DNA from 2 places in the Leclercia sp. W6 genome. Region 1 is predicted to be linked to the other one. Evidence: predicted binding sites of a transcription regulator. Region 1 holds the regulator's gene; the other holds the start of a gene.
The links. The regulator PurR, encoded in region 1, represses purine synthesis genes. The targets are predictions, from matches to a motif close to CANGCAAACGTTTGCNTG.

Region 1 (3,752 bases):
ACCAGCAGCCAGGTGGCGTCGCGTACCCACAGCATGCCGAGGCAGCCGAATGCAAAGATGGCTAAGCCAGCCAGCAGCACCGGCTTGCGTCCGAAGCGATCAGACATCGGTCCCCAGAGCAGCTGCGCGAAGGCAAAACCGGCCAGGAAGAGGCTCAGGCTGGCGCTGATGGCGGCAGCCGGGGTTTGCAGATCCGCCTGCATGATGGCGAACGCAGGCAGATACATATCGGTGGCGAGAAAGCCCAGCACGCTCAGGCCGCCGAGCCAGACTAAAAATCCTTTCCCGGGTTGCATTGTTTTATTGTCCTTATGGATGCAGGTTTAGGTAGCCGCTGAGTGTAGGCAGTGCAATCCCGCTTGTGAAACGCTAATATTTGGCGGTTGCATTCAAATTTTTTGCAGGCAGAAAATGTGGTCAGAATATTCCCTTGAAGTGGTGGATGCCGTTGCGCGTAACGGCAGCTTCAGCGGCGCAGCGCAGGAGTTACATCGCGTCCCGTCAGCCATCAGCTATACGGTGCGTCAGCTTGAGGAGTGGCTGGCGGTGCCGCTGTTTGAACGGCGTCACCGTGATGTGGAGCTGACGCCTGCCGGGCTGTGGTTTCTGAAGGAGGGGCGCTCTGTTATCAAAAAAATGCAGATCACCCGCGAACAGTGTCAGCAGATCGCCAACGGCTGGCGCGGGCATATCTCCATTGCGGTGGATAACATTGTACGTCCCGAGCGCACCCGTCAGATGATTGTCGACTTTTATCGCCACTTCGCTGACGTTGAGCTGCGCGTCTCCCAGGAGGTCTTTAACGGTGTCTGGGATGCGCTGGCGGACGGCAGGGTGGAGATGGCGATCGGCGCGACCCAGGCGATACCGGTGGGGGGACGCTACGCGTTTCGCGATATGGGGATGCTAAGCTGGGTCTGCGTGGTGGCCAGCCACCATCCGCTGGCCGCGCTTCCCGGCCCGCTCAGCGATGACACTCTGCGCAACTGGCCGTCGCTGGTGCGGGAAGATACCTCCCGCTCGCTGCCGAAACGGATCACCTGGCTGCTGGATAACCAGCGGCGGATCGTCACCCCGGACTGGGAATCCTCTGCGACCTGCCTGTCTGCCGGGCTGTGCGTGGGGATGGTGCCGGTCCATTTTGCCCGGCCGTGGATAGACAGTGGCAAATGGGTGGCGCTGTCGCTGGAAAACCCCTTCCCGGATGCGGCCTGCTGCCTCACCTGGCAACAAAACGACATGTCACCGGCGCTGGCGTGGCTGCTGGATTATCTGGGGGACAGTGAAACGATGAACAGGGAGTGGCTGCGGGAGCCAGAGGTACTGGCTCCCTGAGCGGATCAACGGCGGTAGTCGCGGAACGGGCCATCGGCGACAGAGCGGCGTTCGATCAAACGCGGATGCACTTCAATAGACTGCGACTCTTCACGTTTGTTGACGATACGGTCGAGCAGCATGTTGAAGGCGGTCTCGCCCAGCGAATCTTTTGGCTGGTGGATGGTGGTCAGCGCCGGGGTGAAGAAACGGGCGTTGCGCACGTTATCATACCCGATCAGCGAAACGTCCTGCGGCACGCGCAGCCCCATCTCGTCAGCGGCACACAGGGCACCCATCGCCATCACATCCCCGCCGCAGAAAATAGCGGTTGGACGCGGCGTCTGGGAGAGGATCTGCTGCATGGCGCGATAGCCGGACTCCGGCTCAAAGTCGCCCTGGACGATCCAGTTTTCTGGCACCGTGATTAAGGCCTCTTCCATCGCTTTCATAAAACCGGCCAGACGACCGGCGCCGGTGTTGCGCTCCAGCGCCCCCGGGATGACGCCGATATCGCGATGACCGCGTTCGATCAGATAACGTCCGGCCATGTAGCCACCTTCAAAGGCGTTATCAATGACCGAGTCGGTGAAGTCGGCTTTCGCTTCGCCCCAGTCCATCACCACCATCGGAATGTTGCGATACTCTTCCAGCATCTTCAGCAGCGGCTCCGGATATTCCGAGCACATCACCAGCAGGCCGTCGACGCGCTTTTGCGCCATCATCGACAGATAGGCCCGCTGCTTCTCCAGGCTGTTCCAGGCGTTGCCGAGGATCAGGGTGTAACCTTTCTGGAAGCAGTTTTTCTCTACCGCTTCAATAATTTCTGCGAAGTAGGGGGCTTCGCTGCTGGTCGCCAGCAGGCCGATCGATTTGGTGTGGTTCACCTTCAGACTACGGGCGACGGCGCTCGGAGAATAGTGCAGCTCTTTGATCGCTGCCCAGACGTTGTTACGCGTCTCTTCCGCCACAAAGCGGGTTTTGTTAATAACATGTGATACGGTTGTAGTGGAAACGTTTGCGCGTTTCGCTACGTCTTTAATTGTTGCCATCAGATGTCACTCCAGACCATATCTTAAGCTCCTGAAAAACCAATAGGTAAACGTTTGCCTTCACTCGCCCTAATTGCGCAATTTGAATTGCGGTACGCCGGGAAAACGACACAGGACGTCAGGAGGGGGTCAATGGCCGGTACGCTAATAAATTTAGCGTGGAATTTTGGCTGATCTTGACCAAAAGGGGAAGAGTAAAAATCGATATCATTCTAAATCCAGCAAGATTTTTACCCTGAACTGTGCAAAAATGAGCAAGCTCACTCTTCGTAGGGTGATTAAAAGGAGAAAAATTGATGAGTACCGATCTTAAGTTTTCGCTGATTACCACCGTTATTGTTCTGGGTCTGATCGTTGCCAGCGGTCTGACGGCTGCGCTGCACTGATATTTGTGAGGGAGCTCATGCTCCCTCGTCTCCCTTCTGCTATTGTTACGCTTCCTGCAAAAATCTTTTGCCAAATTGTTAACTTCTCATTTTTTGTGATTGATGTCATGCTTTCGCCTTCATTGTTCTGTGTCGCCTGACGACACGGTATCCGGAGTTGAAGTATGAAAATCAATTTTCCGCTGCTGGCCCTGGCCATTGGCGCATTTGGCATCGGCACCACCGAGTTTTCTCCAATGGGACTGCTACCGGTTATCGCCCGGGGTGTGGATGTCTCTATTCCTGCTGCGGGCATGTTAATCAGTGCTTACGCTATCGGGGTAATGGTAGGAGCGCCGCTGATGACCTTGCTGCTTTCCCATCGCGGCCGTCGTAATGCGCTGATCTTCCTGATGGCGATTTTTACCGTCGGCAACGTGCTGTCGGCGCTCTCCCCGGATTACACCACCCTGATGCTGTCGCGTATTTTGACCAGCCTTAATCACGGCGCCTTCTTTGGCCTCGGGTCGGTGGTCGCCGCAAGCGTGGTGCCGAAGCATAAACAGGCCAGCGCCGTAGCAACCATGTTTATGGGGCTCACCATCGCCAATATTGGCGGCGTACCTGCCGCAACGTGGATGGGCGAAGCTATCGGCTGGCGGATGTCCTTCCTGGCGACGGCGCTTCTGGGCGTGGTCTCGATGGTCGCGCTCTTCTTCTCCCTCCCAGCGGGCGGCGCGGGCGAAAAGCCGGAGGTGCGCAAGGAGCTGGCAGTGCTGATGCGCCCGCAGGTGCTTTCCGCCTTGCTGACCACGGTGCTGGGCGCCGGAGCGATGTTCACCCTCTATACCTACATTGCGCCCGTTCTGCATGACATTAACCAGGCGACACCTGTTTTTGTTACCGCGATGCTGGTGCTGATTGGCGTCGGTTTCTCGCTCGGCAACTTCCTGGGCGGCAAGCTGGCGGACCGCTCCGTAAGCGGTACCCTGAAAGGCTTTTTAATGCTGCTGATCGCGAT
Region 2 (3,752 bases), 1.5 Mb from region 1:
AACGCCAGCCCGCGCGGCAACAATGCCTTTATCGCCATCAACTGCGGGGCGCTGCCCGAGCAGCTGCTGGAGTCGGAGTTGTTTGGCCATGCGCGCGGCGCCTTCACCGGCGCGGTCAGCAGCCGGGAAGGCCTCTTCCAGGCCGCGGAAGGCGGTACGCTGTTCCTCGATGAAATAGGCGATATGCCAGCCCCCTTGCAGGTCAAACTGCTGCGCGTGCTACAGGAGCGCAAAGTGAGGCCGCTCGGCAGCAACCGTGATATCGACATCAACGTACGCATCATCTCCGCCACCCACCGGGATCTGCCCAAGGCGATGGCGCGCAACGAGTTCCGTGAAGATCTCTTCTATCGCCTCAACGTCGTTAACCTGAAGATCCCGGCGCTGGCGGAGCGGGCAGAAGATATTCCGTTGCTCGCCACCCAGCTGCTGCGCCAGGCCGCCGAGCGGCACAAGCCGTTTGTCCGGGCCTTCTCCACCGACGCCATGAAGCGGCTGATGACCGCCAGCTGGCCCGGTAACGTGCGTCAGCTGGTGAACGTGATTGAGCAGTGTGTGGCGCTCACCTCCTCGCCGGTGATCAGCGATGCGCTGGTGGAGCAGGCGCTGGAGGGCGAAAACACCGCCCTGCCGACCTTCGTTGAAGCCCGCAACCAGTTTGAGCTTAACTATCTGCGTAAGTTACTGCAGATCACCAAAGGCAACGTCACCCATGCGGCGCGCATGGCGGGGCGTAACCGCACCGAGTTTTATAAGCTGCTCTCGCGCCATGAGCTGGAAGCAAACGATTTTAAAGAGTGATGCGCTAAATTCCGCCTGAATATGATACTGTGAGCAACCGATTACGAGGCAGCTGACAGGCATAAGTTTAAGGACCACCATGAAAAAGATTGATGCGATTATTAAACCTTTCAAACTGGATGATGTACGCGAAGCGCTGGCAGAAGTCGGCATTACCGGCATGACGGTGACAGAGGTGAAAGGCTTTGGTCGTCAGAAGGGCCACACCGAACTCTACCGTGGCGCGGAATACATGGTCGATTTCCTGCCAAAGGTGAAGATTGAAATCGTGGTGTCGGATGACATCGTGGATATCTGCGTGGATACCATTATCCGCACCGCGCAGACCGGCAAAATTGGTGATGGCAAAATCTTCGTCTTTGACGTGGCGCGCGTGATCCGTATCCGTACCGGCGAAGAAGACGACGCAGCGATTTAATTACCCGTTGTTTGACATCCCGTAGGCCCGTGCAAGCGCAGCGCCGCCGGGCAAAAAAAAGCCCCTCTACTGAGGGGCTTTTTGCATTACAGCACCTTATGCGGGCCGAAGCATTCGTAGTGAATGTTCTCTTTATTCACCCCCAGCTCCAGGAGCTGCGCGGCGGCATACTGCATAAAGGCCACCGGGCCACAGACGTAGAACTGCATCTCCGGGGCGTGGAACTGTTCTTTATGCTGGCTTAACGCCATCAGGCCTTCGCTGTCGAAGCGGGCAGCGGCACGGTCGTCCTCCGACGGCAGGCGATACCAGGTATGGGCAGTAAAGTGCGGCAGACCGGCAGCCAGGCTTTTCACTTCATCAGAAAACGCATGCACTTCGCCATTCTCTGCGGCGTGGAACCAGTTTACCTGCGCCTTATGCTGCGCTTTCGCCAGGGTGTCCAGCATCGCCAGCATCGGAGTCTGGCCGACACCGGCGGAGATCAGCGTTACCGGGGTATTGCTCTCAACGGCCATAAAGAAATCGCCTGCAGGCGCGGCCAGATGCACCACATCACCCACGCGGGCTTCGTTGTGCAGCCACGTCGAAACCTGACCGCCTTCCTCGCGTTTTACCGCAATGCGATAGCTTTTGCCGTTTGGCTTGCGGGTCAGGGAGTACTGGCGGATCTCCTGATGCGGGAAGCCTTCAGGCTTCAGCCACACGCCCAGGTACTGGCCCGGCTGGTAATCGGCAACCGGCTGGCCGTCGACGGGTTCAAATTCAAAGCTGGTGATAAGCTGGCTGCGCGGGGTTTTTTCCACGATACGGAAGGCGCGGGTACCTTCCCAGCCGCCGGTCTTACTGGCGTTTTCGCTGTAGATCTGCGCTTCACGGTTGATGAACACATTCGCCAGCACGCCGTAGGCTTTGCCCCAGGCGTCCAGCACTTCCTGGCCCGGGCTGAACATTTCGTCCAGGGTCGCCAGCAGGTGGGTGCCAACAATATTGTACTGCTCAGGTTTGATCTGGAAGCTGGTATGTTTCTGAGCGATTTTTTCCACTGCTGGCAGCAGGGCCGGCAGGTTCTCGATGTTGCTGGCGTAGGCGGCGATGGCGTTGAATAACGCTTCGCGCTGATCGCCGTTACGCTGGTTGCTCATGTTAAAAATCTCTTTGAGCTCCGGGTTATGCGCGAACATACGATCGTAAAAATGGGCGGTAAGTTTAGGACCCGTTTCGACCAGCAGAGGAATCGTGGCTTTTACGGTAGCGATGGTTTGGGCATCTAACATAGCAGCTTCCTTCAAATGTTACTTTAATAGTGTATTTTGAATGCATCTTATAAAAAATAACCCTGCTTTGTAAATGGTTCTTTGCAACATGAATTAACTGCATCACAAACCTGAAAAGAATTCCCTTTTGCAGGGCGAGGACGCTATTCCTCAAACCCTTGCGTGGCGGGTAGGTAAACGTTTGCGTAAAATCCTTTGTCAAGACCTGTTATCACTCTGCTAATCAGTTATACTGTTGCCCGTCGTCCATCAGGACTGCCTTTTCAGGCCAAAATTTACTTGTTAGCTGAGTCAGGAGATGCGGATGTTAAAGCGTGAAATGAACATTGCCGATTATGATGCCGAACTGTGGCAGGCTATGGAGCAGGAAAAAGTACGTCAGGAAGAGCACATCGAACTGATCGCCTCCGAAAACTACACCAGCCCGCGCGTGATGCAGGCGCAGGGCTCTCAGCTGACCAACAAATACGCTGAAGGTTACCCGGGCAAGCGCTACTACGGCGGTTGCGAGTATGTCGATGTGGTTGAACAGCTGGCAATCGACCGTGCTAAAGAGCTGTTTGGCGCTGATTACGCTAACGTGCAGCCGCACTCTGGCTCTCAGGCTAACTTCGCGGTCTATACCGCACTGCTGCAGCCGGGCGATACCGTTCTGGGTATGAACCTGGCGCAGGGCGGCCACCTGACTCACGGCTCCCCGGTTAACTTCTCCGGCAAACTGTACAACATCATCCCTTACGGTATCGATGAGTCCGGTAAAATTGACTACGCCGACATGGAGAAGCAGGCCAAAGAGCACAAACCGAAGATGATCATCGGTGGCTTCTCTGCCTACTCCGGTGTTGTTGACTGGGCAAAAATGCGTGAAATCGCAGACAGCATCGGCGCATACCTGTTTGTCGACATGGCACACGTTGCCGGTCTGATCGCCGCAGGCGTCTACCCGAACCCGGTTCCACACGCCCACGTTGTCACCACCACTACCCACAAAACCCTGGCCGGTCCGCGTGGCGGCCTGATCCTGGCGAAAAGTGGCGACGAAGAGCTGTACAAAAAACTGAACTCTGCCGTCTTCCCAAGCGCGCAGGGCGGCCCGCTGATGCACGTTATCGCGGCAAAAGCCGTGGCGCTGAAAGAGGCGATGGAGCCAGAGTTCAAGGTTTACCAGCAGCAGGTTGCTAAGAACGCCAAAGCGATGGTGGAAGTCTTCCTGAACCGCGGTTACAAAGTGGTTTCCGGCGGGACTGAAAACCACC

Region 2: the regulator PurR is predicted to act here: its motif matches at 2,667-2,684, upstream of glyA (serine hydroxymethyltransferase).

The regions. Positions count from the first base shown of each region.
Region 1 covers NZ_CP031104.1:1,600,998-1,604,749, reverse strand. The annotation lists gene punC (purine nucleoside transporter PunC) at 1-296, opposite strand, end outside; gene punR (DNA-binding transcriptional activator PunR) at 412-1,335, shown strand; gene purR (HTH-type transcriptional repressor PurR) at 1,341-2,366, opposite strand; gene DVA43_RS07815 (YnhF family membrane protein) at 2,663-2,752, shown strand; gene DVA43_RS07810 (MFS transporter) at 2,917-3,752, shown strand, end outside.
Region 2 covers NZ_CP031104.1:74,566-78,317, forward strand. The annotation lists gene glrR (two-component system response regulator GlrR) at 1-801, shown strand, start outside; gene glnB (nitrogen regulatory protein P-II) at 881-1,219, shown strand; gene hmpA (NO-inducible flavohemoprotein) at 1,306-2,496, opposite strand; gene glyA (serine hydroxymethyltransferase) at 2,801-3,752, shown strand, end outside.